3 regions of the Bacillus xiamenensis genome follow, and region 3 is predicted to be linked to each of the others. Evidence: riboswitches for the same ligand, from Rfam matches in the RefSeq annotation. Region 3 holds a riboswitch; each other region holds the start of a gene.
What was found. Region 3 has a riboswitch for S-adenosylmethionine ahead of BK049_RS09455 (sugar ABC transporter substrate-binding protein). Riboswitches for the same ligand answer to the same signal wherever they lie in the genome.

Region 1: another riboswitch for S-adenosylmethionine. It lies ahead of metK (methionine adenosyltransferase); the one in region 3 lies ahead of BK049_RS09455 (sugar ABC transporter substrate-binding protein).
Region 2: another riboswitch for S-adenosylmethionine. It lies ahead of mtnW (2,3-diketo-5-methylthiopentyl-1-phosphate enolase); the one in region 3 lies ahead of BK049_RS09455 (sugar ABC transporter substrate-binding protein).

The regions. Positions count from the first base shown of each region.
Region 1 covers NZ_CP017786.1:2,660,254-2,670,936, forward strand. Annotated here, with positions in the region: gene BK049_RS13580 (glycosyltransferase family 2 protein) at 1-142, shown strand, start outside; gene BK049_RS13585 (phytoene desaturase family protein) at 139-1,620, shown strand; gene BK049_RS13590 (alpha/beta hydrolase family protein) at 1,647-2,441, shown strand; gene BK049_RS13595 (DUF2584 domain-containing protein) at 2,481-2,723, shown strand; gene pckA (phosphoenolpyruvate carboxykinase (ATP)) at 2,764-4,350, opposite strand; SAM riboswitch class I at 4,579-4,713, shown strand; gene metK (methionine adenosyltransferase) at 4,909-6,111, shown strand; gene asnB (asparagine synthase (glutamine-hydrolyzing)) at 6,258-8,156, shown strand; gene BK049_RS13615 (gamma carbonic anhydrase) at 8,299-8,814, opposite strand; gene BK049_RS13620 (alpha/beta hydrolase) at 8,860-9,639, shown strand; gene BK049_RS13625 (tetraprenyl-beta-curcumene synthase family protein) at 9,669-10,683, shown strand, end outside.
Region 2 covers NZ_CP017786.1:357,398-368,080, reverse strand. Annotated here, with positions in the region: gene BK049_RS01800 (pyridoxal phosphate-dependent aminotransferase) at 70-1,260, shown strand; SAM riboswitch class I at 1,305-1,406, shown strand; gene mtnW (2,3-diketo-5-methylthiopentyl-1-phosphate enolase) at 1,506-2,723, shown strand; gene BK049_RS01790 (2-hydroxy-3-keto-5-methylthiopentenyl-1-phosphate phosphatase) at 2,724-3,419, shown strand; gene BK049_RS01785 (methylthioribulose 1-phosphate dehydratase) at 3,383-4,021, shown strand; gene BK049_RS01780 (1,2-dihydroxy-3-keto-5-methylthiopentene dioxygenase) at 4,038-4,568, shown strand; gene BK049_RS01775 (aspartyl-phosphate phosphatase Spo0E family protein) at 4,867-5,109, shown strand; gene BK049_RS01770 (sporulation kinase KinD) at 5,160-6,659, opposite strand; gene mhqR (MarR family transcriptional regulator MhqR) at 6,901-7,356, shown strand; gene motB (flagellar motor protein MotB) at 7,589-8,353, opposite strand; gene motA (flagellar motor stator protein MotA) at 8,346-9,140, opposite strand; gene BK049_RS01750 (hypothetical protein) at 9,288-9,485, opposite strand; gene BK049_RS01745 (ATP-dependent Clp protease ATP-binding subunit) at 9,517-10,683, opposite strand, start outside.
Region 3 covers NZ_CP017786.1:1,870,170-1,880,852, reverse strand. Annotated here, with positions in the region: gene BK049_RS09475 (Rap family tetratricopeptide repeat protein) at 138-1,223, shown strand; gene BK049_RS19505 (hypothetical protein) at 1,243-1,392, shown strand; gene ywaC (GTP pyrophosphokinase YwaC) at 1,444-2,076, opposite strand; gene BK049_RS09465 (ABC transporter permease) at 2,171-3,184, opposite strand; gene BK049_RS09460 (sugar ABC transporter ATP-binding protein) at 3,181-4,677, opposite strand; gene BK049_RS09455 (sugar ABC transporter substrate-binding protein) at 4,750-5,868, opposite strand; SAM riboswitch class I at 6,037-6,149, opposite strand; gene BK049_RS09450 (PepSY domain-containing protein) at 6,375-7,283, opposite strand; gene BK049_RS09445 (response regulator transcription factor) at 7,567-8,247, shown strand; gene BK049_RS09440 (sensor histidine kinase) at 8,250-9,695, shown strand; gene BK049_RS09435 (DUF1565 domain-containing protein) at 9,692-10,683, opposite strand, start outside.

The DNA of each region.
Region 1 (10,683 bases), 790 kb from region 3:
TGATATCGAAAATGGAAGAACGTCTACGATGGCCTTTTTATTGCCGGTAAGTATCATGAGCCTGATCGCCATTGGTTTTGCTTCTATGAAAATTGGACTGAAAAAAGAAGGGTATGAATGGAAAGGAAGAAGGTACGAATGAAAAAAGTGATCATCATTGGCGGCGGACTTGGCGGGTTGTCAGCGGCAATTCGCTTACAGTCACGCGGGGTTCAGGTCACCATTTTAGAAAAAGAAGCTGCTTTAGGCGGGAAATTACAGCGTCATCAAGGGGCTGGCTACTCTTTTGACCTAGGACCGAGCACCATTACAATGAAGGCGTATTTTGAAGAAGTGTTTACCTCTTGTCAGAGACGAATGGAGGATTATGTCACATTTTATCCGATCTCTCCCCTGACCAAAAATGTATTCTCTGATGGTCATACGGTCGAGTTTACGCCGAATATCGAGCAAATGGAAGTGCAAATTGCCGCATTTAGCCCTGAGGATGCGCAGCAATACCGAGCCTTTTTACAGGAGTCAAAAAAGCTTTTCCAAATGGCGGAGGATCAGTTTTTAAATCGTTTGTTATTGACCTGGAAGGATAAAGCGGATCTTAAGCTGGTGAAAGCACTTCTTGCTGTCAAACCGTTTACATCCGTTCAGCGCCTGCTTCGTCAGTATTTTCGTCATCCTCATACATTGGCGATGTTTGGGCGGTATGCAACATACATTGGCTCTTCACCCTACGAGGCTCCCGCTATTTTTAATATGATGGCGTATTTAGAAGGGGAAAAAGGCATTTATGGAATAAAGGGCGGTACGTATCGTTTAGTTGAGGCGTTTGAGACACTCGCAAAGGAATTGGGCGTCCAGATTCATCTCAATGAACAAGTAAATAAAATTCATGTGAGGAATAAACGAATCCAAGGGGTTGAAACAGATCAGCAGGTGTATGAGGCAGATCAAGTCATTGCAGGAGCGGATGCACTGACTGTCTATCGCCATTTGATTGATGAAAAAGACCGTCCTGGCTTTTTAAATCAAAAGCTTTCAAATATCGAACCATCGTTATCTGGCTTTGTTCTTTTACTTGGAATACCTAAAGTCTATGAACAGTTGTCTCATCATAATGTATTTTTTCCAGAGAATTATGAGCAAGAATTCAAGGATATTTTTCAGAAAAAAAAGCTCCCTCAGGACCCGGCGCTTTACATATGTTATTCAGGCCATTCAGAGCCAGCCTTGAGCGGAGGACCGGGAAGAAGCAACCTGTTTGTCCTGGCCAATGCACCTTATGTGACAAAAGAGCAAAATTGGGACATGCTAAAGGAGACGTATCGTCAGCATATCAAAACGAAACTAAAAGAAAAGGGTCTCTTTGATATCGATCAGGTTGTCGAATATGAAGCGGTTCAAACCCCGCTTGATTTGCAGCAAAAAACGGGAGCATATCACGGAGCCATTTATGGCATGTCTTCGAATTCGTTCAAGCAGGCATTTTTCCGTATCAATAATCAATCAAAGGATATTGAAGGGCTTTGGTTTGTTGGAGGCACCAGTCATCCAGGCGGCGGTACTCCGATGGTGACAAAATCAGGTCAGCTTGTTGCAGAAGCGATTATGAAGCAATTGACGTAACACCGAATGAAAAGGAGAGAATTCAAGTGATTGTGGAAAAAAGAAGGTTCCCGTCGCCCCATCCGCATATTCACTTATATACAGTGACATATGAGGCCGATGGACTTCGGATGAAAGGGCTGCTCGCTGAACCGGCCGGAGAAGGTCTCTATGACGGTTTTTTGTATTTACGCGGCGGCATTAAAAATGTGGGGATGGTCAGACCTGGCCGAATTGTGCAATTTGCAGCGCAAGGCTTTGTCGTCTTTGCTCCTTTTTACCGAGGGAATCAAGGAGGCGAAGGGAACGAGGACTTTGCCGGAGAGGATCGGAAAGATGCATTTGCGGCTTTTAATCTGTTAAAAAATCATCAAAAGGTGAAGCAGGATCGCATTCATATCTTTGGTTTTTCCCGTGGCGGTATTATGGGCATTTGGACCGCTGTTGAAATGAAACAGGAAGCCGCCTCCTTTGTGACTTGGGGCGGTGTAAGTGATATGAAGCTCACCTACGAAGAACGTGTGGATATGAGAAGAATGATGAAGCGCGTGATAGGCGGTCCGCCGCACAAGGTGCCAGAAGCATATGAGGCGCGAACCCCTTTGAATGATGTGGACAAAATCGAAGCCCCTGTCTTAATCATCCATGGAGAGCAGGATCAGAATGTATCCATTGAGCATGCGTATTTATTAGAAGATGCGCTGCGTCAGCATGGCAAGTCTGTGGAAACATGGTATTTTCATGGCTACAATCATTATTTCCCGCCGCAGCATAATCGGGAGATTGTCAGACGGCTGACGACATGGATGCACAGCCGTAAAGGCGGAAATGTGGTAAAATAAACAGTAGAAAGAAATTTAGAAAGTAGGGGGATTTTCATTATGGGAATGCCTGTTGAATTTAATACAATGATTGTCACAAAAGGAAAAGAGACAAGAATTGAAGAAAATGTGTTTGAGCTCATGAAGGAAGGGTACCGCATTTATCCATTAAATATTCCGCTTGAGGTGCGCAAAACGAAAGACGGGGAAAAAACAGGGACAGCACATGTAGAAAAGCTCGAGCTGTCAGACGATGTCACGAAGGTGACTTACCGTCTTGTATCATTGCATTCAACGAATTAAAAAAGCTGAGGGAATGATCCCCTCAGCTTTTGTCTTTTGATTAGACGAGTGGTCCGCCTTTTGCTTCGATGTCACTTGCTGCATGGCTGAATTTTTTGAAATTCTTTTTAAATTCGTTTGCAAGGAAGTAGGCTTTTTCTCGGTAAGCCTCTTGATCAGCCCATGTTTTAGCAGGCTGAAGGACTTCATCTGGCACCCCTGGAATATGAAGCGGGATGTGTAATCCAAAGATGTCGTCAGTGATTATTTCAGCATTGTCAAGATCGCCTTCGATGGCTGCCTGCACCATCGCTCTTGTATGAGCCAGGTTCATTCGTTTGCCCGTACCATAGCCGCCGCCAGTCCAGCCTGTGTTCACAAGGAATACTTTTGCGCCATGCTCATCAATTTTTTTGCCAAGCATTTCAGCATAGATGTGAGCAGGAAGTGGCAAGAACGGTGAACCGAAGCAAGTAGAGAATGTCGTTTCTGGTGATGTCACACCGCGCTCAGTTCCTGCTAATTTACTTGTGTAGCCGCTAAGGAAGTGATACATGGCCTGTTCTTTCGTTAAACGGCTGATTGGAGGTAAAACACCAAAAGCATCCGCTGTTAAAAAGACGATGGCAGATGGATGACCTGCGATACTTGGTTTCACGATGTTATCAATCATTTCGATTGGGTAAGCCGCCCGTGTATTTTCAGTAAAGAATGTGTCATCATAATCCGCTTCACGTGTTTCTTCATCCAGCACCACGTTTTCAAGCACGGATCCGAAGCTGATGGCTTTGTAAATTTGCGGCTCTTTTTCCTCACTTAAGTTCACACATTTCGCATAGCATCCGCCCTCAATATTGAAGACACCAGTGCTAGACCAGCCGTGTTCATCGTCTCCAATCAGCTTGCGGCTTGCACTTGCAGAAAGCGTCGTTTTCCCAGTCCCTGAAAGGCCGAAAAATAATGCGACATCGCCTTCTTGACCAACGTTAGCTGAGCAGTGCATGGATAAAATATCTTGTTCAGGGAGAAGGTAGTTCATGACAGAGAAAATGGATTTCTTCATCTCTCCTGCATACTCTGTTCCACCGATCAGAATTGTACGCTTTTCAAAAGAAACGATAATAAACGTTTCAGAGTTTGTGCCATCTGTTTCAGGATCTGCTTTAAAGTGAGGAGCAGATAAGATGGTAAAAGGCTTTTCATTTGATGATGGTGTTGATCCGTCAGGTCTAATGAATAGCTGCTTTGCAAAGAGATTGTGCCATGCGAATTCGTTTACCACTGTAATGGGTATACGGTATCTTTCGTCAGCACCCGCAAATCCTTCAAAGACAAATAGTTCATCACGTTCTTTTAAGTATGACACAACTTTTGTATATAAACGATCAAATGCGTCTTTTGAGATCGGCTGATTCACTGTGCCCCAATCAATGTTATGCGCAGAGCTTTCTTCTTTTACAATAAATTTATCTTTAGGCGAACGTCCAGTGTAGGCACCAGTTGTCGCGCGGACAGCACCTGTTGAAGTTAAAACGCCTTCATGACGTGCCAAAATCTTTTCAACAAGTTTCGGAACAGATAAATTTTGGTGCGTATTTTCTAATGAGAGCAATGACTGCAAATCTTCTTTTAAATCCACTGAGTTCATAAAAAACCCTTCCTTTACCGTTGAATTTGTTTTTGTTTCGATTAGTATAACACATTGATAATAATAGTCTATACTATTTAAATATTTTTGTGTGTGTTTTTTCATTTCTGCTATGAAAATATGCTTTTTGGTGATGTGAAAGATGAGGTAAAAAAAGAGGGGAGATAATTCCTATGAAGCATTGACATGACGCAAGGGTTTAAGATAAGATATCTTATTGAACGGATACTCTTATCCCGAGCTGGTGGAGGGACAGGCCCGACGAAGCCCAGCAACCGGTTTCTTATGAAAAAGGCATGAACATGCTGAGAAACCAAGGTGCTAACCTGATGCAAGGTACAAAAACACCTTGAGCGATAAGAGTGAAAGGCATGCGATCTCAGACCCTTTCCTCGCAATGAAGGAAATGGTTTTTTTATTTTTGGGATATCATATGAACAAATTGCCAATAACATCTCTAATATAAACGTTTTGAAATATAAGAGGGAACGAGTTCCGTATCATATTGGAGGCCTCATCTTGGGATGGTGTGGTCTTGTACAGGAGGAAATAGCCATTATGAGTCAAAATCGTCGTTTATTTACTTCAGAATCAGTGACCGAAGGACATCCGGATAAAATCTGTGATCAAATTTCAGACAGCATTTTGGATGAAATTTTAAAGAAAGATCCTAATGCACGTGTTGCCTGTGAAACTTCTGTAACAACCGGTCTCGTATTAGTAAGCGGTGAGATTACAACGTCTACTTATGTCGACATTCCAAAGACAGTACGTGACACGATTAAGGAAATTGGCTATACACGTGCGAAATATGGGTTTGATGCGGAAACATGCGCGGTTCTTACATCAATTGATGAACAGTCTGCTGATATTGCACAAGGTGTAGACCAAGCGCTTGAAGCACGTGAAGGTACAATGACTGAAGAAGAACTTGATGCAATCGGTGCAGGTGACCAAGGCCTTATGTTTGGTTTTGCAAACAACGAAACAGAAGAGCTGATGCCGCTGCCGATTTCACTAGCGCATAAATTATCTCGTCGTTTAACAGAAGTACGCAAGAATGAAACACTTGCATACCTTCGTCCTGACGGAAAAACACAAGTAACCGTTGAATATGATGAACAAAACAAACCGGTTCGTATTGACACAGTCGTTATTTCTACACAGCATGCACCAGAAGTGACGCTTGAACAAATTCAAAGCGACTTAAAAGAGCATGTCATTCGTCCTGTCGTTCCAAGTGAACTTATTGATGAAGAGACAAAGTACTTCATTAACCCAACAGGCCGTTTCGTGATTGGTGGACCTCAAGGGGATGCTGGTTTAACTGGACGTAAAATTATTGTTGATACGTACGGAGGCTATGCTCGTCACGGAGGCGGTGCTTTCTCTGGGAAGGATGCAACGAAGGTTGACCGTTCAGCAGCATATGCGGCTCGCTATGTAGCGAAAAACATCGTAGCAGCAGGTCTTGCAGATTCTTGTGAAGTACAGCTTGCTTATGCAATTGGTGTTGCACAGCCAGTCTCAATTTCAATTGATACGTTTGGAACAGGAAAAGCGTCTGAAGAAAAATTAATTGAAGTGGTTCGTGCAAACTTTGATCTTCGTCCGGCCGGCATTATTAAAATGCTTGACTTGCGTCGTCCAATCTATAAACAAACAGCTGCATACGGACACTTTGGCCGTCATGACTTGGATCTTCCATGGGAAAAAACAGATAAAGCCGACTTGCTTCGTCAGGAAGCCTTAGGACAATAACAACATACAAAACCGCTTATTTTAAGCGGTTTTCCTTTTGATTAAAAAAATTCTACAAAAAGCTAAAAATGTGAAACGAAATTAGACAAAATACGGTCTAATTATAGGTCTACTTTTAAGAAATAACATAACGTGGAGGCAATAATATGTGTGGGTTTGTTGGTGTATTTAATCACCGTCCATTGTCCGAAACTACTGAGCAGGAAGAGTTAATTAAACAAATGAATCGTCTCATCGTTCATCGTGGTCCGGATGATGAGGGTTACTTTCATGATGAGCATGTAGGATTTGGATTTAGACGTTTAAGTATTATAGATGTGGAGCACGGAAAGCAGCCGCTTTCTTATGAAAATGAAAAATATTGGATTATTTTCAATGGAGAAATTTATAACTATGTGGAGCTGAAGGAAGAGCTTGTGAAAAAAGGCTATACGTTCAGCACAGATTCTGATACGGAAGTACTTCTTGCCACATATTGTCACTATAAAGAAGAAGCAGCATCTAAGCTTCGCGGAATGTTTGCCTTTTTAATTTGGGATAAAGAAGCGCAGTTATTATACGGCGCAAGAGATCCTTTTGGAATTAAACCGCTCTATTTTACACAAATGGATGAGCAAGTGTACTTTGCTTCTGAACGCAAAAGCTTAATGGCTGTGAAGGAGGACATCCTATTTGATGAGACCGCTTTGCAGCAATATATGTCCTTCCAGTTCGTTCCTGAGCCAAATACACTTGATCAAAAGGTGCACAAAGTGGAGCCGGGTCACCAGTTTACACTGCGCCCTGGCCAAGACATTGAATTTAAGACATACTGGAAAGTCCAATTCAAGCCTGAACAAACACAAGAGCAGAAACTAATCGAAGAAGTACGTGATGCCATCTATGATTCTGTAAAAGTACACATGAGAAGTGATGTGCCTGTTGGTTCATTCCTATCAGGCGGGATTGATTCTTCTTTCATCGTGTCGGTCGCAAAGGAATTTCATCCTGAGCTGAAGACATTCTCTGTTGGCTTCCAGCAGGACGGTTTCAGTGAAGTGGATGTGGCAAAGGAGACAGCTGATAAGCTGGGCTTACAAAACTTTAGCGCTGTCATTTCCCCTGAGGAATATATGAACGAGCTTCCGAAGATCGTCTGGCATTTAGATGATCCTTTGGCTGATCCAGCGGCGATTCCATTGTATTTCGTGGCAAAAGAAGCGAAAAAACAAGTGACAGTTGTTCTTTCTGGTGAAGGAGCAGACGAGCTGTTCGGTGGATATAATATTTATCGTGAGCCTCTTTCTTTAAAGCCATTCGAATCGGTTCCAACCATGTTGAAAAAGTTTCTTCTTCGTCTGGCTCGTATCATGCCAGAAGGAATGAAAGGGAAGAGCTTTATCGTTCGGGGCTGTACGCCGTTAGAGGAACGCTATATTGGTAATGCGAAAATCTTTGAAGAGCCAGTGAAGAAAAACCTCTTAAAACAGTATGATCCGAACATCACGTATCGTGACGTAACGAAAACATACTTCGAGGAAAGTGCAGGCTACAGTGATATTAACAAAATGCAATATGTTGATATTCATACGTGGATGCGCGGGGATATCTTGCTGAAAGCAGATAAGATGACGATGGCGAACTCTCTAGAGCTTCGTGTCCCATTCCTTGATAAGGTTGTATTTGAAGCGGCTTCTAAAATTCCAGAAGAGCTGAAAACAAAAGATGGCACAACGAAATATCTGTTGCGTAAAGCAGCAGAAGGCATTGTACCAGACCATGTGTTGAATCGTAAAAAGCTAGGATTCCCTGTTCCGATTCGCCATTGGCTGAAAAATGAGATGAACGCTTGGGCGAAGGATATCATTCAAAACAGTCAAACAGATGAATACATTAACAAGGCATATGTTCTTGAGTTATTAAATGACCATTGTGCGGGGAAAGCAGATCATAGCCGTAAGATTTGGACAGTCCTCGTCTTTATGATCTGGCATAGTATTTATGTGGAACGCAGTATTGAGCCAGAGCAGTTGAATCATCAACCGAAAGAAGTGATCTTTAGTTAATGAAAAAAGGTTTTCAGCTTTGTGCTGAAAACCTTTTTTGTCATGATAGAAAGTGGTGTAAACGGGTAAAATAACAAGCGCTTCACAGTTATTGCTTAATATCCTGAAAAAAACATGATAAAGTGAAGATACACGTATGATGTTAACGCGATAAAAGGGAACGATAGTATTGTCCTTTTTCTACATATTCTCTACGGATACGATCCATGTCTTGGATATCTTCATCTGTTAGCAGTCGAACAACCTTGGCTGGACGGCCAAAAGCGAGTGTGCCTTTTGGGATGACTTTTCCTTGCGGGACAAGACTGCCGGCACCGATAAAGGCACCTTCGCCAATTTCCGCACCATCGAGAATAATGGACCCCATGCCAATGAGGGCATGTTGTCGAATGATAGAGCTATGTAATGTCACTTGGTGTCCAATGGTAGCACCATCTTCAATCAGAAGTGTTTTTCCAGGACTTTGATGCAGACAGGACAAGTCTTGAATGTTGACGTTTTTTCCAATTCTTACAGGAGCTACATCGCCTCTAATGACGGTTTGGAACCAAATGCTCGAATATTCTCCAATGGTGACATCGCCCGTAATGGTGGCGTTATCTGCGACAAAGACCGAGTCATGAATCTCAGGTGTAAACTGATGATATGGATAAATCACTTTTTCGACTTCCTTTCCTAATACAACAATTGTGAGGTGTTTACTTTGTGGACTTGGCATGCTGAAAGACCAGTTGGTACAATTGTGATTGTACATGGTGCTAGTGAATATCATGGCCGATATAAATGGCTGATCGAAATGTGGCGAAATGCAGGCTATCACGTTGTCATGGGTGACCTGCCTGGACAAGGGACATCGACACGTGCGCGAGGCCACATTCGCTCTTTTCAAGAATACATTGATACAGTAGATGAATGGATTGAACATGCGAAGTCGTTCAGACTTCCGACATTTTTACTTGGGCATAGCATGGGTGGGCTCATTTCAATTGAGTGGTTCAAGCAGTATACCCATACGAAGATTGATGGCCTTATTTTATCATCACCTTGTTTAGGTCTGCAATTTAAACCGAAGAAGCTGATGGATTTTGCGTCAAAAGGGCTAAATGTGCTGGCGCCGTCGTTTAAAGTCGAGTCTGGGCTGTCAATTGAACTAGCCACACGGAATCAGGATGTCATTGAGGCAGATTCCAATGATTCACTTTATGTGACAAAGGTGTCGGTTCGCTGGTATCGAGAGCTTGTGAAAAATATTGATGCGGCGATGCAGCCAACGAATGTCTTTCGGTCGATTCCGCTCCTCTTAATGCAGGCAGGCGATGACAAGATCGTAGATAAAACGAGGGTAATCAAATGGTTCAACGGCATTGAATCATATAATAAATCATATCGTGAATGGGAAGGGCTGTATCATGAAATTTTTAATGAGCCCGAACGTGAAGATGTGTTTAAGGCAGCAAGAGCCTTTACAGATCAGTATATTTGATTGTGAGCTTAAGTTGGGGGTGGATTGAATTGTCAGTACCAGAACGTCCTTTTGCACTGATGACGAAGGTGTATAAAGAGATTTTTCCGCTAGTTCATCAGGAGCTTAAAAAGTGGCGGGCTCATGCAGAAAAGATTGAAAACGAAGAACTGAGAACGCAGGCACTAGCGAGCATATCCAGTAAAACCTTTCACTGTGAAGGCGGGGGGATTTTATCTCTTCTAGCAGGTGAAGCGAAAGAAACATGTATTGAATTCATTGTGGCGTACCAAACAATTAGTGATTACTTAGATAACCTGTGTGACCGCAGTACGTCGCTTGATCCAAAAGATTTTCATATGCTGCATCAAGCAATGAGGGATGCGCTTGATATTCATGCGGAACTCAAGCCGTATTATCAATTCCGTGATGAGCAAGAGGATCACGGGTATCTGCATGCGCTTGTCAAAACCTGTCAGGACGTGCTGTCACGCTTAGCGCATTATCCGATCATTCAGCCGTATCTGCACACGCTGTGTGATTACTATAGTGATTTACAAGTACATAAGCATGTGGTTCCTCATGAACGTGTGCCTCGACTAGAGTCATGGTTCCGCCAATATGAAAAGGATTTGCCGGAAATGGAATGGTATGAGTTTTCCGCATGTGCAGGATCAACGCTGGGCATTTTCTGTCTTGTGGCTTATGCACTGCAGCCTGATTTTACAGAGAAACAAGCGAAGCAAATTTACGAAAGCTATTTCCCTTATATCCAAGGGCTGCACATTTTATTGGACTATTTAATTGATCAAGAAGAGGACCGGCTTGAGGGCGATCTGAATTTTTGCTCATACTACAATTCTCACCATGAGATGATGGACAGACTTCAGCATTTTATTGAAAAAGCGGATGAACAGCTGAAAGGCATTCCGCATGAGAACTTTCATAAACTAATCAATAGAGGGTTACTGGCGGTCTATTTGTCTGATGAAAAAGTGACAGCTCAAAAAGAGATGAACAAGCTGGCAAAGCGGCTCATTAAATCGAGCGGGAAAACGTCCTTCT
Region 2 (10,683 bases), 1.5 Mb from region 3:
CTTTACAATTCATAAAACAATCCATTACAGTGATTGTATTGTCACGTAACTTGAATAGAAGGTGAAGAAATGGAATTCCAGCAATCAGATGTATTGAAACAATTACCGAAACAGTTTTTTGCGTCGCTTGTTCAAAAAGTGCAGAAAAAAGTGAAGGAAGGGGCAGATGTCATTAATTTAGGCCAGGGAAATCCTGATCAGCCCACCCCGCCGCATATTGTAAAAGCGATGCAAGAAGCGGTAGCAAAGCCCGAAAATCATCAATATTCCTCATTTCGCGGAACGGCAAAACTAAAAAAGGCAGCCGCAGTTTTTTACGAAAGAGAATATGGCGTCTCACTTGATCCGAAGACGGAAATTGCCATCTTATTTGGGGGGAAAGCGGGACTAGTCGAGCTACCGCAATGCTTACTTAATCCAGGTGATACGCTGCTTGTCCCAGATCCAGGTTATCCTGATTACTGGTCGGGTGCCGTGCTTGCTGGAGCTCACATGGTGACCATGCCGCTTCTTGAAAAAAATAATTTTTTACCTGACTACAATCGACTGTCTGAGGATGATAAGAAAAAGGCAAAATTGATGTACTTAAATTACCCAAATAATCCTACTGGTGCGACTGCAAGCCGGACTTTTTTTGAGGAAACTGTTACGTTTGCGAATGAACACAAAATGTGTGTTGTGCATGATTTTGCTTATGGAGGCATTGGATTTGACGGCGAAAAGCCGATCAGCTTTCTGCAAATAGATGGGGCGAAAGAGACTGGCATTGAAATTTACACATTGTCCAAAACGTATAATATGGCCGGCTGGAGAGTCGGTTTTGCAGTAGGGAATGCCTCTGTCATCGAAGCCATTGAGCTTTATCAGGATCATCTGTTTGTGTCGCTGTTTAAAGCGACTCAAGATGCTGCGGCGGAAGCACTTTTAAGCGATCAAACGTGTGTACGGGTGCAAAATGACCGGTACGAAAAAAGGCGGAACACTTGGATTCATGCATGTAAAGAGATTGGATGGGACGTAAGCGCACCAAAGGGATCATTTTTTGCCTGGTTAAAGGTGCCTGAAGGGTATACATCTGAAACCTTTTCTGATGTATTATTAGAGAAAGCACATGTTGTCGTTGCGCCGGGAAATGGCTTTGGCGCTCACGGTGAAGGCTATGTCAGAGTCGGTCTTTTAACAAGTGAGGAGCGGTTAAAAGAAGCCGCTGAACGCATCGCTGCATTGCAGCTGTTTGAAAAAAAGCCATTGACAACGTAAAAAAATGGTGCGATAATTCAGGCAATATTTAAGAAAATTGAATATTCTTATCAAGAGTAGGCAGAGGGACTAGCCCAATGAAGCCCGGCAACCGACTTCCATGAAGCACGGTGCTAATTCTTGCAGCAAGCGCTGAGAGATAAGATTCGGATGAATGAGACGAAACCTCTTTAATGCGCTGACAAAGCACTTAAAGAGGTTTTTTTACTGACCATATACAGGACGCAATCGAAAGGGGATTCCTAGTGAGTGAATTACTGGCAACATACGTATTAACACATCGAGCGGATGAACAAATAGACCGAAAAGCGGAGCAGATCGCACTTGGATTAACGGTCGGATCATGGACGGACTTGCCGCAGCTCAAAAAGGAGCAGCTGAAGAAACATAAAGGCCGCGTGGTGAGCGTAAAGGAAAAGGCTGCCGCAGTTGATGGCTTGTATCAATCAGAGGTGACAATTGCTTATCCTGAGGCTAACTTTTCAGCTGATCTACCCGCCGTTTTAACGACGATTTTCGGAAAGCTTTCACTAGATGGGAAAGTAAAGCTTGTTGACATCGCATTTTCAGAAGGGTTTAAAAGAAGTCTGCCTGGACCGGCATTTGGAATTGAGGGGATACGAAAGAAGGTAAATGTGTTTGATCGACCGCTGTTGATGAGTATTTTTAAAGGCGTGATCGGCCGTGATATGGCGGATTTAAAAGAACAGCTCCGTTTACAGGCTTTAGGTGGTGTTGACTTCATCAAAGATGACGAGATTTTATTTGAAAGTCCATTAGCCCCCTTTGAAGACCGAATCAAAGAAGGAAAAAAGATATTAAAAGAAACATATGAACAGACAGGACATCGCACGCTGTACGCAGTTAATTTAACTGGCAGAACCTTTGACCTGAAAGATCGAGCAAGAAAGGCAGCTGAACTCGGAGCTGATGCGCTTTTATTCAACGTCTTTGCCTATGGACTTGATGTGATGCAAAGCTTAGCTGAGGACCCAGAGATTCCATTGCCGATCATGGCACATCCAGCAGTGAGCGGCGCATTTACATCTTCTCCTGATTATGGATTCTCGCATTCTCTTCTTTTAGGCAAATTAAATCGTTATGCTGGCGCTGATTTAAGTCTTTTTCCCTCTCCTTATGGGTCAGTTGCACTTCCGAAAAATGATGCCCATGGTATCTATGAAGCTTGCGTGAAAGAAGATGCGGTTCAAAAAACGTTCCCTGTCCCATCAGCAGGCATTCATCCTGGAATGGTTCCGGTATTGATCAAAGATTTTGGACGCGATCATGTGATTAACGCAGGTGGAGGAATTCACGGACATCCGCGGGGAGCCATCGGCGGCGGAAAGGCATTTCGCTCTATCATAGATGCGGTGATCAAAGAAGAATCCATCCAAGAACAAGCATCATCTTGCCAAGACTTAAAAGCAGCACTTGATCTTTGGGGAAGGGTAGCAGAATAAATGAAAAAACCAATTGTATGTTGTGATTTTGATGGAACGATTACGAAAAATGATAATATCATCCGCATCATGAAGCACTTTGCCCCAAGTGAATGGACGAAGCTGAAGGAGGGTGTTCTGTCAAAAGAGATCACGATTCAAGAAGGCGTCGGACAGATGTTTCAATTACTGACGAGTGATCAGAAGGATGCCATTCAGTCGTTTATTTTAGAAGATACAGAGATTCGGGAAGGATTCGAACAATTTGTCGATTATGTCAAAAAAGCAGACATTCCTTTTTATGTTTTAAGCGGCGGTATGGACTTTTTTGTCTATCCAATACTCGAAGGCATTGTAGATCAAGAGAAGATTTATTGCAATCATGCATCATTTAAAGAAGACCATATTCAAGTTGAATGGCCGCATGCCTGCGATTCAGAGTGTCACAATGGCTGTGGCTGCTGCAAACCTTCGATTATTCGAGAGCTGACGAAGGAAGATGACTTCATTATCATGATTGGAGATTCAGTCACTGACGTTGAGGCAGCAAAACATGCAGATCTCACGTTTGCGCGTGACTATTTACTGAATGAATGTAAAGAGCTTGGACTCGTGCATAAAGAGTATGAAACTTTCATTGATCTAAAAGCGCAATTTGTTCAAATAAAGGAAGTGAAGGAATGGGAGACGCAAAGAGTAAACGCTGGCAGGAGCTAGCAGACATCAAACGTGAACTGGCACAAAGAGACTGGTTTTACGGAACAAGCGGCAATCTATCGATTAAAGTGTCGGATGATCCAATCACGTTTTTGGTGACGGCAAGCGGCAAAGATAAACGAAAAGAAACAGACGAAGATTTTGTACTTGTGAATGCAGCAGGTCAGCCTGATGATCCGAATCAGCCGCTTAGACCTTCAGCTGAAACACTGCTTCATACATACGTGTATGAGCGGACGAAAGCAGGCTGCTGTCTTCATGTCCACACAATTGATAATAATGTCATGTCTGAGCTGTATGGGGATAAAGGAGACATTCGTTTTAAAGGCAACGAAATCATCAAAGCCCTTGGTTATTGGGAAGAGGATGCTGAAGTGGTTCTTCCCATTATTGAAAACCCAGCTCATATTCCGCATCTTGCAGAACAATTTGCAACGCACTTGACAGAAGGGGCGGAATCCGGTGCAGTCCTCATTCGTAATCATGGCATCACCGTTTGGGGGAAAACAGCATTTGAAGCAAAACGAGTCTTAGAGGCTTATGAATTTTTATTTAGCTATCATTTGAAATTAGCGCTTTATCAAAAGCAGCTGGTCAGATAAAAAGGAGGAAAAACATATGGCGACAATTTATATTCATAATGAAGAAAACACGTTACTTGAGAACGAACAAGAGGTAGCAGCGTATTTAGAACAACAAGGGGTCATTTATGAGCATTGGGATATTGAAAAATTACCAAATCGATTATCAGAAAAGTATGATTTAACAGATGATGAAAAAGAAGAAATTTTAACTGTTTTCCAAGAGGAAATTCAAAGTATATCTGAACGAAGAGGGTACAAAGCGCAGGATGTGATTTCATTATCAGATGCGACACCAAATCTTGATGAACTGCTCCAAAACTTTAAACGTGAGCACCATCATACAGATGACGAAGTAAGATTTATCGTGAGTGGTCATGGAATCTTTGCTATTCAAGGCAAAGATGGCATCTTTTTTGATGTAAGATTGAATCCAGGAGATTTAATTTCTGTGCCTCCGAATATTCGTCACTACTTTACACTTCAAGAAGATCGTAAAGTAGTCGCAGTTCGCATATTTGTCACAACTGAGGGCTGGGTACCGATTTACGAGGAAGAAACGGTTTAATAGAAGGAGCTGATCATTCGCACGGGCGGAAGATCAGCTTTTTTTAGGAAAAAAGACATAAAATGAGAGAGAAAATAGTTGATTTTGGTCTTCTGCATAGGATAAAATTCTGTTTAATCAATGTGTCAGTCCTGTCCAAATTTGAAGTTTACCCCCAGATATGATTGGGTAAAAGGTCTTTAGACTGTAAAAAATTAAATAAAATAAGCATATTTAATTTAATTTACAAATAAAGTATAATTTTGGTGTCGGATCATTTAGAGCGTAGACAGACGAATTCATTGCGGGAGCTGAGATCATGAATATTTATATACGGAAAGAACAGCTGTTGATGTCAATTGATGAAAAGAGAAAACAAATGGTAGAAGCGGCTCAAGTAGAAGGGTATACAGGTGAGACGACAATTAAATATAGTCAAGAACTGGACAACTTGATGAATGAGTATCAGCACCTTCTTTTTCATGAAAAACAGTCTGTTGCATCCTTTCATGACCTTGTGTCTCAAATGAGTCTCCTGTCTGTGAATCGTCCCTCTTATTGACATGTAAAAACCGGTCTTGCATAAGCAAAACCGGCATCATGTCTCAATGATTAGTGTGCGGAAGGAAGCGTGATGATCACGGTTGTTCCTTTATTCATTTCGCTTTGAATATCAATTGTTCCGCCATACATCGAAATGATTCGTTTACACACAACAAGCCCAAGACCTGTTCCTTTTTCCTTCGTTGTAATAAAAGGGAGGAAGATATGTTTTAGCATTTCTTCTGGTATGCCTTCCCCTGTATCTTTCACTTTAATGATGACCTGTTCTTTTTCAGCCTCAATCACAATCTTCAAATGACCGCCGTTTGGCATCGCTTCTAATGAGTTTTTCGCTACATTTAATACGACTTGTTTAATGTGATCCTTCGTGCAATACACGCCAACATCTTGAATGGTGTTGATTTGCAAATCAACCTCGACATTATAAAGATTCGCCTCAGAAAAAACGATTGGCATGATCTCACTTATAATTTCTTTCACCGAATTATTTTGCCACTTTTCTGCCGTTGGTTTTCCTAACACAAGAAACTCACTGACGATTTGATTAATCCGTTTAATTTCTTCCTCTATGACAGAAAAATAGAGCTGATCTTCTTCTGAACGATACTTCTTTTGCAAAAGCTGGATAAACCCGCTGATGCCTGTTAATGGGTTGCGAATTTCGTGAGCCGTACTTGCTGCGAGTGTGCCAATTAATTCAAGCTTCTGTGCTTCATTTTGATGGCGTTCCTGCTGGGTTTGGCGTCTTAAAATGATATATTGGACTAGCGTGAATAAAATATTTAATAGAATAAATGCACTGGATAAAGGAAACAGCATCACTGACAGCACTTCACTTGTTGTCGCACGCTGCGGAAAAACCTCAAGCTTCCAGCTGTTTTCATCTAAATATGTAGACACGGTGCTGCCACTTTCAGATGCTGGCTGCGGACCACTCGTAAACACAACGTGTCCATTTTGATTCAGCATCTTAAAATGAAGCTCTGGGTTCAATACATTCATAATATTTTTTAAATAATCAATTTGAATAGCGGCGACTAGTACATTGGTGACTTCTTCATCTTCATTCAAAACAGGGACACAAATGGAGAGAATCCGCTGATTTGTAATACGGCTTACATAATTATCTGTAATGACGGTTTGCTTTGTGACTTGAATGCGCTTAAAGTAATCTCTGAATGAAAGGTTGATTTTTTCTTTTAGCGGTGTGGTACTGGCTGTTACATTTCCTTTTTTGTCTAGGAGATACAGGCCTGAAAAACGAGGTTCTTGTTTATAGATTTTCTCTAGGATGTTTTGTACTTTTTTCGTCTCAAGCGGCTGGTCAAATCCCATGGCAAGGGAAGTTAATCTCGCCTCTGTTTCACTTATTAAATAATTCATTTGGTTTTTGTGAATATTTAACATAAGTGTAGCAGTTTGTTTGTTTTTTAAATCGATTTTTTCAGTTTCTTTTTCGTAGATAAAATAACTAATGATTAGGGTTGGAATCATGACCAAAATAAGGTACAGCTTGATCTTCTTCCAAAGCCCTTTCAATATACTCATCATTCATCGCTCCAACGTATTACCTAATATACTCATCATTCATCGCTCCAACGTATTACCTAATAGACTTATTATAGCATTGAACCTATCTTTATTACGATGACTTGTGTGATTTTTAAAAAATTAGGTGATTCGTTCTGGTCTCATTTTCATGCTAAAGGTAGATCAAGATGTTGACATTTTACTTATTGTTTATTAATGTCACATTAGTAGGTTGCATTTCATAAAGGATGATAAAAAAATGGAAAATCATAATGTTGAGAAATCTTTGAAATTATTTATTGTATTATCACGAGCCTATCGCTCCATTAATCATCACATGAACAAACATATTGTGAAGCACGGTCTGAATCCGACTGAATTTGCTGTACTAGAATTGCTATATCATAAAGGTGATCAGCCGCTTCAGCAAATCGGTGATAAGATCTTACTTGCAAGCGGAAGCATCACGTATGTGGTTGATAAATTGGAGAAAAAAGAACTCCTAAGTCGAAAAGCTTGTGCAGAAGACCGCAGGGTGACATTTGCGCATATTACAGAGCAGGGACGAGCTTTGCTTGATGACATCTTCCCTGATCATGCGAAAGAAATTCATGAGATGATCAGTGTGCTCAGTGAAGAAGAAAAGGATGCCTGCATCGATATGCTCAAACATGTAGGGCTGCGTGCCAAGCATTTATATGATCATAAAGAATAAACACATAAAAAAGGAAGCCGCTGGCTTCCTTTCAGCGTGTAGGCAAACCCTCGCATTCTTTGTCAGTCCTGCGTGCCGGTGCTCACGAATGTTAAATTCGCTCCGCTCCGGTACTCGTCCTTCCTAGACTGCAAAGGTTTTCAGTTCACGCTGTAAAGAAGACAAAGGGCTAAAATAAAATTCATTTTAGCCCTTTGTCAACAATCTGAAAGGAAGCCGCTGGCTTCCTTTTTTATTTTGATTTTTTCTCAATTGGTAAAATAAGTACTTCCACGCGTCTGTTTTTACTTCTGCCTTCCGCTGTATCGTTTGAGGCGATCGGTTTGAATTCGCCGTAACCTTTTGTACTAAAGTTCTCTTGATTTAGATCTTTGTTCTCAAGCAAAATATTTAAAAAGTTGACCGCACGAATGGCGCTTAAATACCAGTTTGATTCAAATTCTGAATTTCGAATAGGCACATTATCTGTATGTCCGCTAATGACGATGTCACGAGCGGGATTAATGACGAGCAGTTTTGAAATTTCTTTTGCTAACGGGACATCCTGCGGGCGGATAACCGCTCGCCCAGAATCAAAGAAGATGCTGTCTTCAATCGTAATGAGCAGGCCTTCATCCGTCAGCTTTGTTTCGAGCTTTGAGCCAAGCTTTTTCTCTGCAATGAACGAATCGACTTGCTTTTTGACCTTTGTTAAAACCGCTTGATCTCGAGCTTTTGCTTTCGCTTCTTCATCATCTTCTGCTGATTCTTCCGTTTGATCGCTGTTTTCAGTTTCCTCTGTGCTCTCCAGGCTTGATTGGTCCATCACGCCGGTGCCGCCAGTAAAAACAACATTAAAAGACTTGGCCATCTGTTCATATTTTGCCACATCAATAGAACTTGAGGCAAAGAGCACAATGAATAGGGCGAGAAGAAGCGTCAGAAGATCGGCATAAGGGATCAGCCAAGACTCATCTACATGGTCATCATGATCATGTTGTTTCCGTTTCCTAGCCATTCTGTTTTTCTCCTTCTTCAATGACAAGATTTGCTCGTTCTTTAGCTGGTAAGTACATGAGAAGCTTTTGTTCAATGACCTTTGGAGACTGACCTTCAAGGACAGAAAGAATACCTTCAATCATGATGAGACGAAGCTTTACTTCTTCCTTTGATTTACGCTTCAGCTTGTTGGCAAATGGATGCCATAAAACATACCCTGTAAAAATCCCAAGCAAAGTGGCAACGAAGGCAGCGCTGATCGCATGTCCAAGTGCTTCAATATCTCCCATGTTTGCAAGTGCGGCAATGAGTCCGACAACGGCGCCAAGTACACCAAGCGTTGGAGCATAGGTGCCTGCTTGTGTAAAGATAAGTGCACCTGACTGATGTCTCTCCGACATTGCATCGACTTCTTCTGTTAATACGTCTCGAATAAATTCTGCACTTTGACCATCTACTGCCATGCTTAAACCGTTCTTTAGAAAATCGTCATCGACTTCCTCAAGATTTGCCTCTAATGCCAAAAGACCTTCACGACGAGCAATTTGTGCCCAGTTTGAAAATAGAGGAATCATTTCTTGTATCGTTGGCAGCTTGCTGTCTTTGAAAATTTTGCCGAATAATTTTGGTGTTTTCTTAATTTCAGTAGATGGGAAGGCAATGACAACAGCTGAAATTGTCCCAACAACAATGATTAAAATAGCCGCCGGGTTGATAAGAGCGGTTAGACTCACACCTTTCAAAACCATACCGACACTTAGTGCAATAAATGCTAAAATAATACCAATTAACGATGTTTTGTCCATTATCTCACCAAATCCTTTAACTATCTTTTTCTATAGTTAATATCGGTGTGTTCCAGAAGGGTTTTAGTCAGAATATCAAATTAAGACAGTTTCTGTGAAGAAATTTTGACGAAAACGCTTTCTTTAAGACATAAAGAAGAAACTCCCTCATAGATAAAGGGAGTTTTCAACTTGATTTGTTTGATCTGTTTCATCTAAGAGCAGTTCTTTTAATTTTTCTTCATGGATGATTTTGATTAGATCGTAGCTCCAATTCATCATGTGATCCACCTCTTTTTCTTTTATCGTAAAGGAAAAGAGGCGGAGGAGCGTCAGCATGCAGGTGGAATTTAGCCACTGCACCATGATGGAGCTGCTCCTCCTTCTTAGGGTGTACTTATCCCTTTCTCACAACAATTTCGTCATGTTCAACATCGACTGTAAATCCAGAAAGATGTTCTTCTTCAAGTAAGATGTCCGTCATTTGATCTTCGACATGCTCTTGAATCGTTCTCCGTAATGGACGAGCACCAAATGCAGGGTGGTATCCAAGCTCTGCGATTTTTTCTTTCGCTTCGTTTGTGACGTGAACTGTTAGATTTTGTTCTTTTAGCTGCTCAGCTAGTTCTTGAAGCAAAAGATCAACAATTTTAACTAAATCGTCTTTGTCTAATGAGTTAAACTGAATGATGCTGTCAAAACGGTTCAAGAACTCAGGTTTGAAATAGGCGCTGAGTGAATCAATCAGTGATTGTTCCTCAATGGCTTCTTCCTTGTCAGACTGGAAGCCGACTTTCACCGTTTTATCTGTGCTGCCTGCGTTACTTGTCATGATGATGACTGTGTCTTTAAAGCTGACTGTTCTGCCCTGGCTGTCTGTTAGACGGCCATCCTCCATGATTTGAAGGAACATGTGCTGGACATCAGGGTGCGCTTTTTCGATTTCATCGAGCAAAATGATGCTATATGGTTTTCTGCGAACCTTTTCAGTCAGTTGTCCTGCTTCGTCATGACCAACGTATCCAGGAGGAGAACCGATGATTTTGGATACAGAGTGTTTCTCCATATATTCACTCATGTCCAAACGAATGATCGCGTCTTTTGAGCCAAATAATTCTTCCGCTAATGTTTTGGACAATTCGGTTTTACCGACGCCTGTCGGTCCAACGAAAAGGAAGGAGCCTGTTGGTCTATGTTTCGATTTTAAACCGGCTCTACTTCTTTTGACGGCTTTTGCTACTTTTTCAACCGCATGTTCCTGACCAATGACTCGTGCTTTTAAGCGGACGTCGATTTCTTTCATTTTTGTTTGTTCGTCTGCTTGCAGTTTGCCAACCGGGATTCCTGTTTTTTGTTCTACAATGGACTGGATATCCTCAGCTGTGACGACATGCTTTTTGTCATCTGATTTGTTTTGAAGTCTCGCTTCTATCGCTTCTTCTTCATCCCTGAGCTTCGCTGCCTTTTCATATTGTTCTTCTTTTAAAGCAGCTTGTTTTTCAGCGGCAATTTGGGCAAGACGGTTTGTTAATTCATCTTCACTTGCTGCATCAAGAGAGAGGTT
Region 3 (10,683 bases):
TTATTTTTCACAAATGGTTGAATTTACATCAAAAAACATGTTTTACAAATTGCGAGAGACCGCTTAAAATATAAGAAGATACATTCAAATGAACGGGAATCGGAATACATGAATAGGTGAAGAAAGGAGGATGCCAATTGGCAGAAACAGGTGTTTTATCGTCCGTCGATGTAGCAAACATGCTAAATGACTGGTATGTCATGATGAAAAAAAGAGAGATACAAGAAGCCATTCAACTAAAAGAAGACATTCTTCAAGCGTTTGATCAAATGGAAGAGAATCAAGACGTTTTACTTTACTATCAACTTCTAGAATACCGTTTCAAGGATTTAATCGAAGATACAGCTTCGTTAGATCATAGTCTTTTTGTTGATGAACATGCAATCCGGACAGATGATATGCTCAGCTACTATTTTTATTTCTTTAAAGGAATGTATGAAATGCGCAGAGGGAATCAGGATACAGCATTACACCATTTGAAATTGGCCGAGGATAAATTAGATCTCGTACATGATGACATTGAAAAAGCAGAATTCCATTATAAAACAGGGTGCCTATACTATAATATTAGGTCCACACTTCTCTCCATCCACCACTTGAAAATGGCTTCATCTATTTATGACGCAGATCCATGTTATGTGAAAAAATCAATCAGCTGTCAAATGATGCTCGCTTTGAATTATGCTGATCAATCGAAATATGATGAGGCAGAAACTTTATTTGAACAAGTGATTCATTCACTAGAACAGATGAAGGACCCAGATTTACTTGGTCACGCGTATTGCAATGCAGCCTTTATAAAAAGCTTAAGAAATGAATATAGTGAAGCTGTACCGCTCCTAGAAAAAGCTTTATTGATTGAGGCATTCGAAACTTCTTCTCCAGGCGGCTATTTACTGGCCATGTATGCCTACACGAAAGCACTATTTAAGCTGAAAAAGCCTGGTTTGTTCCACTATTATGTACAGCTTTCACTTCAAAAAGCAGAAAATTTAAAACAACGAAACATTTCACTTAAATTATCAATTTTAGAAACACTCATGCTCCAGCCAGACAACATGATTGAGCAGATCATTTCTTATTGTGATCAATTAGAATCCATGAATTTCCTTGTTGATCTTGAGGCCATCTGTCAAGATGTAGCGGCATATTTAACTGAAAATGGTCTTCATCAAGAATCAACTTATTTTTGGAACAAGGCGTTATCAATCAAAACTTGTTAAGAAGATGGAGTGATGTATGATGAAGAAATGGCTTATTTTAAGTTCAATTTTTGCACTCTTGATCACAGGTGTTTTCATTGGTACTTCTACCCAAAAAGGCAGCCAATCTGCCCAATCACAAGATGAGGGTACGATCATTCAAAAGAGAGATCGCGGAACCAACCCTTAATACGACTGAAAAGAGTAGCTGTGATCATAACCAGCTACTCTTTTTTATCTGCTAATCAATTTCTCGTTTGATATTTTGCATTTTTTCATCTAAGTAATGGGCGATATCTGCCGCTTCCTTTAGCTCATCAGTGAGCTGATGAGGGACATCATTTTGCAGTTTATAATAGATTTTATGTTCAAGACTCGCCCAAAAATCCATCGCAATGGTCCGCACCTGAATCTCAACCTTCACATGCTCCACACGATTCGTTAAGTAGACAGGAATTTCAACAATTAAATGCAGACTTCTATAACCATTTGGTTTTGGATCTTGAATGTAATCCTTTACCTCAAGAATCTTTAAATCCTCTCTTTGCCTCAGCACATCAATAATGTTATAGATATCTTGAATAAAAGAGCAGATGATGCGGACACCAGCGATATCATGAATATGCTCCTTGGCACATTGTGTGGTGATGTCGCACCCTTTCCTTGCTAGTTTGTTCACGATGCTTTCAAAGGATTTGATGCGTGATTTTGTATGCTCTATTGGATTGTGTCCATGGATTAAATTATATTCCTGACTAATGATCGAAAACTTTGTATCCATTTCATCTAATGCAAATTTATATACTAATAATTCATTTTTCCAGTCTTCCATGACACTTTTCAAATCTTCTACATGAGTTGCTGACATATTCATTTCTCTTTGTCATCTCCTTTTGGCAAACAGCTGTTACACCGCTTTCCGTTTACTAGACGGAGAAAGGACTCGAATGGTTTTAAAAAAATACATCTTAGCCCCGCTGTTTGTAATAAGTCAGCGCTAATGCAAGTGCCAGCACAGATCCTTTTACAATATCCATCGCGTAATAAGGGACAGACATCATCACAAGACCATTTTGCAAAATACCGATGAGCACCGCACCAATAAATGTACCAAATGCGTTTGGTTTACCTGCTCCCATGACCGAAAAACCGATAAATGCAGCAGCAACGCCATCCATTAAATAAGGCGTACCAGCATTAATTTCTGCTGTCATGACCCTTGAAGCGAGCACGATACCACCGATTGCAGCAAATAAAGCAGACAGAAGGTATGCTGCGATTTTGTATTTGTTCACATGTATGCCAGATAATCGGGCCGCCTCTTTATTTCCACCGATGATATACATCAATCGCCCGTGCTTTGTGTAGGTCATGAAAACATGCGCAAACAACACGATGGCTGCCATAATCATAATGATATAGGGCACCTGCCCGATTTTGCTGAAAAAGGCAGGGATGGTACCAGTTGAGAACGTGCCATCCGGCATCACCATATTTTCAGAAATGGTTGCCCCTTTCGTATAGGTTTGTGCCAGCCCTTGAATGATAAACATCATGGCTAATGTCATGAGCATATCTGGGATCTTCATTTTGACAATCATCCAGGCATTCAGCAAGCCGACAATAAGGGAAGCCGCTAGCGCAGAAAGGATCGCAATCAGTGGGTTTTGCGAGAACCATACAAACATAGAAATCACAATCGCATTCGATAACGTTGCAACCGATCCTACGGATAAATCAAAGCCATTCACTGCTAATGAGATGGTTAATCCCACCGCAATGATGGTCACAATGGAGATGGATCGTAAAATATTGATGATATTACCTGACTGTAAAAATGCTGGATTCGCTGTCGCAAATACAACAATCAATACGACGATTGTTAAAATGGTGCCATATTGATAAAAGAAATCAAACAGGTGAAATGTTGGCCGCTGTTTTTTGATTTGCTGAACAGGGGCTGAAATTTGTCGCTCACTCATGATTGTCCTCCTGTTGAATGATATAAAAGCTCTTCTTCTGTCGTTGGTGCAGTCATTTCCCGGGCAATGCTGCCATCGTATAGGACGTATACTCGATCTGCGATCCCTGCGATTTCCGACAGTTCACTTGAGGCATAAATAACGGATTTTCCACGGGCAGCAAGCTCTGCAATAAGAGTGAAAATGTCTTTTTTCGCTCCAACGTCTACGCCTTTGGTTGGTTCATCAAAGAGGTACACATCCGCCTCAGCCAGTAGCCATTTTCCAATTGCAATCTTTTGCTGATTGCCGCCAGATAGATGCTTCACCTTCGCTTCCAGAGAAGGTGTTTTGACACCTAGCCGTTTGACGATTTCACTTGCTGCCTGCCTTTCCTTAGAACGATGTAAGAAGCTGAACATCCTTGCAAACGAACGGAGGCTTGCAGCTGTTAAGTTCCATCCCACGGTCTCTTCTGTGAGAATCCCTTCTTTTCTCCGCTCTTCCGGCACAAGGGCAATTCCAGCTCTCACGGCCTGATGAGGCGATTGGATGTGAATGGTTTGACCATGAAGTGCCACAGTGCCTGTCTTTTTTTCTGAAGCACCGAACAGGGCTTTGCACAGTTCCGTTTTACCAGCGCCGACTAGTCCTGCGATCCCGAGGATTTCCCCTTTTTTCACATGGAGGTGAATGTTGTTCAATTTATGCTGGTCATGCAACTCTTTCACGTCAAGCACAATCGGTGCATCCTTCAAAGGTGTACGGGGCGGGAATTGCTCCTCTAATGGTGCACCTAACATTTCTTCAATGACCTGCTTTGGATCGGTCTCTTTGACAAGGTGTACCGCCACATCGGTTCCATTCCTCATCACAGTCAATTCATCGCAAATGTTGAAAATTTCTGGCATGCGGTGCGAGATAAAAATGATGCCCGTGCCTTTCTGTTTCAATTGCTGAATCATTGAGAATAATTTGCTTGTTTCCGCATGACTGAGTGGAGCCGTTGGTTCATCTAAAATTAAAATGCTGCATTTGATAGAAACAGCTTTGGCAATGAGCACCATCTGTTTTTCTGCCAGTGTCAGGTCACTCACAAGACGCTTCGTGGAGATGTCAATGTCCATCTCTTTTAATAGTTGAGCTGCCTTGCGATGAAGCTCTTTCCAGCGGACAAATGGTTTTTTCTCAATCTCATGTATCATCATATTTTCACCAACACTTAAATAGGGAACGAGGGCTGTATCCACTTCTTGATGGACTGTCTGCACACCATATGAGGCCGCATCCTTCGGTGTTTGAATCGCTGCCGCCTCGCCATTGATGTGGATGGTTCCTTCAAAATGCGAATGAGCACCAGAGAGAACCTTCATTAACGTGGACTTCCCAGCACCGTTCGCCCCAATAAGGGCATGGACCGTTCCTCTTTTTAATGTGAAATTCACTTGATCCAGCGCTTTGACCCCTGGAAATTCAATCGAAATGTTCTTCATACAAACAAGTGGCGATGTCATAGGTGTCCTCCTTCTCTACTGATCGTCATTTGAAAAACGAAACACCCTCTATTGAAAGAGAGTGCACGCGGGTTATTTTGCATAATGCTTCTTCAAGGTCTTCATCCAATCTTCTTCAAAGGCAGTCGATGAACCGAACCCTTTTACTTCCTCTGCAAGATTGACCATATTGATGGCCTTTCCTGCTTGTTGAAGTTGCTTTTGTGAAATGAGGGAGGCCTCAAGGTCATAGGAAGATGGCGTTTTCTCGCCAGCTATTTTCTTCGCAAGAATCCTCACGTCGACTGCCCCGATGAGCTTCGGATCGACCGCTGCTGTGTACTTCCACGGACTGTTTTCCGAAGTCATTTCTTGCAGATCGGCATTAGACACATCAATACCGTAAATTTTCACTTCTGTTCTTCCTGCTTCCTTTAAAGCTCTTGCCGCACCGATGGCAAATGCATCCCATGTGGCAAAAATCGCATCAAGCTTGCCCTTTGGATACTTATTCAGCATCGCCGCTACTGCATTTTGTGTTTGAACAGACGTATCAGAGGAAGCAACGCCAAATCGGTCAAGCTCCTTGATCCCTGTATGTTGTTTGAGCGTTTCTTGGTACACCTTGTTTCGTCTCACCATCGGCGGGAACCCGTCTACCCAAAGGTACGCAATGTTTGCTTTTCCTTTAAAATCAGCCACGAGCGCGTCTAATGATTTTTTCGCTAATTGTTCATCATCTTGAGATGTCACGGTGACTCCTTTGATGTCCTTTAGCTTCGGGTTCGAATCAAACGCCACAACTGGGATGCCTTTCGCTGTGATCTTCTTCACATCAGCGACTGTCGCCTCATCATCCCCATGCGAGATGATAAAGCCATCATAGTTTTCTTCTAGTGCCTGAGAAATGGCATCATGGAACTTTGCTGTATCACCATTTGCCGTGTAGACGTCCACTGTAAAGCCCAGCGCTTCACCTTCTGCCTTTGTCCCTGCTAAAAATTGAGCCGTATGATCGTCCCCGCCAATTTTGCGGATGACTTTAATTTTTGCTCCCTGCCCCTTTGCAAAGCGCTTCGGTACATTGTCAAAGGATACCTTTTCGTTTGCATTGGCTTTTGAGCCTGCGCTCGATCCCGTACCGCAGCCAGATAATAGAACTGTCAGGATCGTCAATAATACAAGGGATGATGTCCAATATTTACGTTTCATTGTTGTTCCTCCTTCAATTATTTTAGTTTTCACATCAGAAAACTAGGGTAAAAAGTGGGAAAATGCCTGTCAACCAATCATTTGTTTCTTCAAAAGAAACAAAAAAGCCTCTCTTGTAAAGAGAGGCTTGATCACCGTTGCATGAAACATGTATCGGGAAGTCTTCCTCTCTTATCTGTCAAAGCTGTAACAGCTTTGCAGGAATTAGCACCAATTTCTTGAATAATAGAAACGGTTGCCGGGCGTCATAGGGCCAGTCCCTCTGCCTCTCTTGATAAGAGATGTGTTATGAAGTTTGTTTTAGTTGAAATGTCTTCTTAACTTTAATGTGATGTTCCATCATTGTCAATCATTTTTTGAATATTTTAAATTTGATATCGTGATCAAAAAGAAATCGAATGATAAAAAAACCTGATAGTCAATGACTATCAGGAGCAAGATTTGCGTGTTTTTAGGTTGTTTTGGAACTGTCATGAATAAGAAATGAAATGTGCCGAAATGTTTGATTATGAGCAGACTTTCCCTGTATTTGCATTGATTTTCACTGTTTGCTCTTTTTGAGACTGATCAACGACTTTGATGACATACATTGTTATATTGCCTTCTTTCTTTAATTGCATATCTTTGACTACGCCTGTGCAATTTTTTAAGGCAATCTCTTTAGCATGTTGTTTTGTAATTCCCTCTGCTTTTGCAGACACTTTTTGTTTCATTACTTGACCCTTTTCACAATTGATATGATACGTGTAAGCTTTTCCATCCTCACCCAATACTTTTATCACATAAACATATTCATCTGTATCCTTTTTTAATTGTACCGATTGAATAGCACCTTTTGTTTTAGAAAGTGCAATCGTTTCTGCTTTTGATTTCGAAATACTGATCGTTTGACTGCCAGTTTGGTGTGAGATTACCTTTCCATTTTGACAGTTGATTTTTTCAACATGTTGTTTACCATCGTCACCTAGTAGCTTAATGACGTAAACATAGGTCTGATCCTCTTTTTGCATTTCTAATGACTGAATGACACCTGAGCAATTTTTCAAAGCAATCTTTTGAGCGGTTTGCTTGTTAATTGCTTTTTCTTTTTTTGCTGTTTCGTGCTTGATGATTTTTCCTGTATGACAATTGACTTTCAGCGTATGCTGTTTACCATCTTCTCCAAGAACTTTAACCACATAGACTGTTACTGACTTTTCAGTTTTTACAGTAGTCGATTGAATGACACCTGAACAATTTTTCAAAGCCACTTTTTTCGCAGTGGCTTCTGTTACAGCCGTTTGTTCTTGCTTGGTCGTTTGTTGGACAACGTCACCCTCCTTATGCAATACAGCAGCATGTGCCGATGTTAATGAGCTAATTGAAATAATTGTTCCTAAAGCAGCTCCTGATAATACTTTAAATGGTCCTTTCATAATGAAATGCCTCCTCAAATTTACTGTTGAGCTTCTCCCAACACTAGCGATTCTACACCCTCAACCTGAAAAGGACTTTAAGGCCACCTGAAAATAAGCTGAAAACTGATAAATATCTTATTTTGGTTGTGACATTCTTTGATATAAAGGGATATTTTTGCTCATTTGAAGCATGGAAAAAATAGCATATCTTTCATTCAACTCATTTTCAGCTGTTTTTCAGGATACTTTCAGCTAAACACAAAATAATAACGGTATGAGCTTTTTGGAAGGAGTCATGATCATGAAGTATCAGCATATTAAATTACTTGTAGTCGATGACGAACCAGCCATTGTCGACTTTTTAACATTGGGGCTCGAAAACGAAGGTTTTCAAGTTAAAACTGCCACTGATGGTCTATCCGCTTTAAACATAGTCAAAACGTATCAACCACACATATGCATTTTGGATGTGATGATGCCAGGTATGGATGGCTATGAAGTATGTAAATTGATGAAGAAGGTTTGTCAAATCTCAATTATTATGCTTACTGCAAAAGATGAAGTCGAATACCGAATCAAAGGTTTGTGTGGCGGAGCAGATGATTATATGATGAAGCCATTTAGCTTTGATGAGCTTCTTGCAAGAATTCAAGCGAGACTGCGCAATCAATTTCCTTACTTATTAAGTGATTTATCTATTGGCCCTTTTCAAGTTGATGACAGAAGAAAGGAAATTCGCTTCAACCAAAAGGTATTAAAGCTCTCTGCCACGGAGTATGAGCTGTTAAAGTTATTCATTGTCAATCATGGTATTGTATTGAGCAAATCAACCATTTTAGAAAAGGTTTGGGGCTATGATTTTAATGGGGAGGACAATATTGTCGAAGTTTATATCCGTGCTTTACGAGATAAAATTGGTGACAAGGAACACAAAATGATACGTACGCTTAGGAGTACAGGCTATAGATTGGATATTCAATGAGCATGCGAATTCGGTCATTACGTATTCAGCTATTGTTAGGTTCTTTTCTCATTCTTTTCTTCCTACTTGTTGCCATTGGTTATTTTCAGTTTATCTTTATGAAGCAGTTTTTATATGAAAACAAAGCTCTCAGCCTACAAAGTCATATTTTGTCCGTCCCTGGGGAAACTTGGCTTGAACATAGCGAACCCTCTGCATTAGAAAAATCAAACATCCCAAATGTTTTCTTTCCAGGAGTGAGTGTCGCCTTTGTCTCTACTCATGAAAAAGTAACCGTTTTGTCCAAAGATCCTCATGCAGGGTCTGTCCCAACATTAAAAAAGGAAACATACCGTCACTTTCTTCAACCGAAAAAAAGACTTAATTTTAAACTGTTAAATGAACATTCAGGACAAGAAATTCTTGTCGTTGTTGAACCCATCCGTATAGATGGAAAAGTAGTCGGTGCAATTCAAATGAGCTCCTTTACAGTGGGTCTCACAGATATTCTTTATAAGCAGATGAAAAACTATGCCCTCATATCATTTATGGCTTTGTTCATCGGATTTACTATCCTTTATTTTGTATTGTCTATCGCACTGAAACCCTTATTTTCAGTCATTCGCTTGATGAAACAAATTGATGCAAATAATTTACACCAGCAACTCCCTTCATTTCCTAGGCAATATGAGATTCATGTTCTTTCCGTTTCATTAAATGCTATGCTGAAACGAATTGAAGAAGCATTTGACGCGGAACGGAGAGCAAAAGAACGAATGAGACATTTCATTTCTGATGCTTCTCATGAACTCAGAACACCACTAACATCCATTCGGGGGTTTTTAGAAGTGCTATTACGGGGAGCTGCCACCACACCAAAACAATTGGACTTGTCTTTAAGAAATATGCATACTGAATTAACCCGTATTCAGCGTCTTGTGGAAGATTTATTAACACTTGCTAAACTAGATAAAGCGCCTACTCTCCAAAAAGAACCTGTCTATTTAGATCAATTATTACAAGAGATGAAACATCAGCTTGACCTTTTGGCAGGGGGCGGACATGTGATGTATCATGTTGAGAGTGGCGTATTCACCTGCGTGGATATTGATAAGATCAAACAAGTCATTCTCAATTTGTTTATGAATGCCGTTCAGCATACCAATCATACCAACAGAATCATTCAAATGAAGTTATACCAAAATGAAACACATATTGTGTTATCTGTTCAAGATAACGGAAGTGGTATTGATAAAGAAAAAATCCCTTTTGTTTTTAATCGCTTTTACCGAGAAGAAAACTCCCGTTCTAGAAGGTTTGGTGGGGCAGGGTTAGGTTTATCTATTTCCAAATCCATCCTCTCATTACATGGTGGTGATCTGACTGTCCAAAGTGTCAAAGGGGAAGGAAGTATATTTTCAATGCTCCTGCCCTTACAATCCGAATGCAATAAAACCCCAAAATCTTAATGATTTTGGGGTTTTATTTCCATTTTTCGGAATATTTTTGTAGCAGGTGATGATGCCTTAAGACGGAAATCATATTTTTTCTCATTCACATATTGTGGATTGAGGTGTGCTGATCCTTTATCTTGACCGCTTTTGGAGCGATACGTTTTGTAGCCTTCCATCCATTTTCCTCGCCATACCCACTGTGATGCTTTCGCACCTTTACGGTCATCATACACGTTCTTCTGGAATGTATTCTTCTGGTTCACTTTATAAAGGTTCACGACTAAGTAATGCGAAGCACTAGCTGTCATGATATTATTCGTGATTCGATTGTTCACGGATCGATATTGCATCAGCAATTGACCGCCTTCTAAACCGGCTGTGTCATTTTTGTACAGAATGTTATGGGAGATCGTCGTGTTTGTGGTTCCGCCCCGCTTCTTGTCATAACCGCCAATTGAGATGCCTGTATAACGGTTCAAATACACTTGATTGTGCTCAATGCGAATGCGATCGGCCGTTTTCCCTTTATGCTCACTTGTGACTTCAATTCCAAGGTCATTGTGATGGGTGATGTTATGGTCGATCACGATATCTTTTCCGCCATCAACATAAATTCCCCCAGCGGAGATGTCCTTGCCATAGGCTGGGTTCCCAACACTCGTGATGTCATAGACTTTGTTTCTAGATACGACACCGTTTCTAACTTGATCATACTTTTTAGAAGGTGCGACATTCTCAAAACCAATCAAATCAATACCGATATTGTCAGTATGCCTAACCGTATTATGTGTCACGCGGAATGTTTTGACGTTCCCATTTAGCACAAGCGCTTCACTAAAACCCAGCTTCAATTTTTCAACAATATTTCCTTTGATTTCAATGTCTTCAATCGCCGCAGGTGCTTTTGTTCCATAGACAGCAATACCGTGTGCATTCCCATTTTTGTGTGTTGTCTGAATGTCGTACACACGGTTGTTGAGCAGCTTGACTCCTTTGCCGCTGC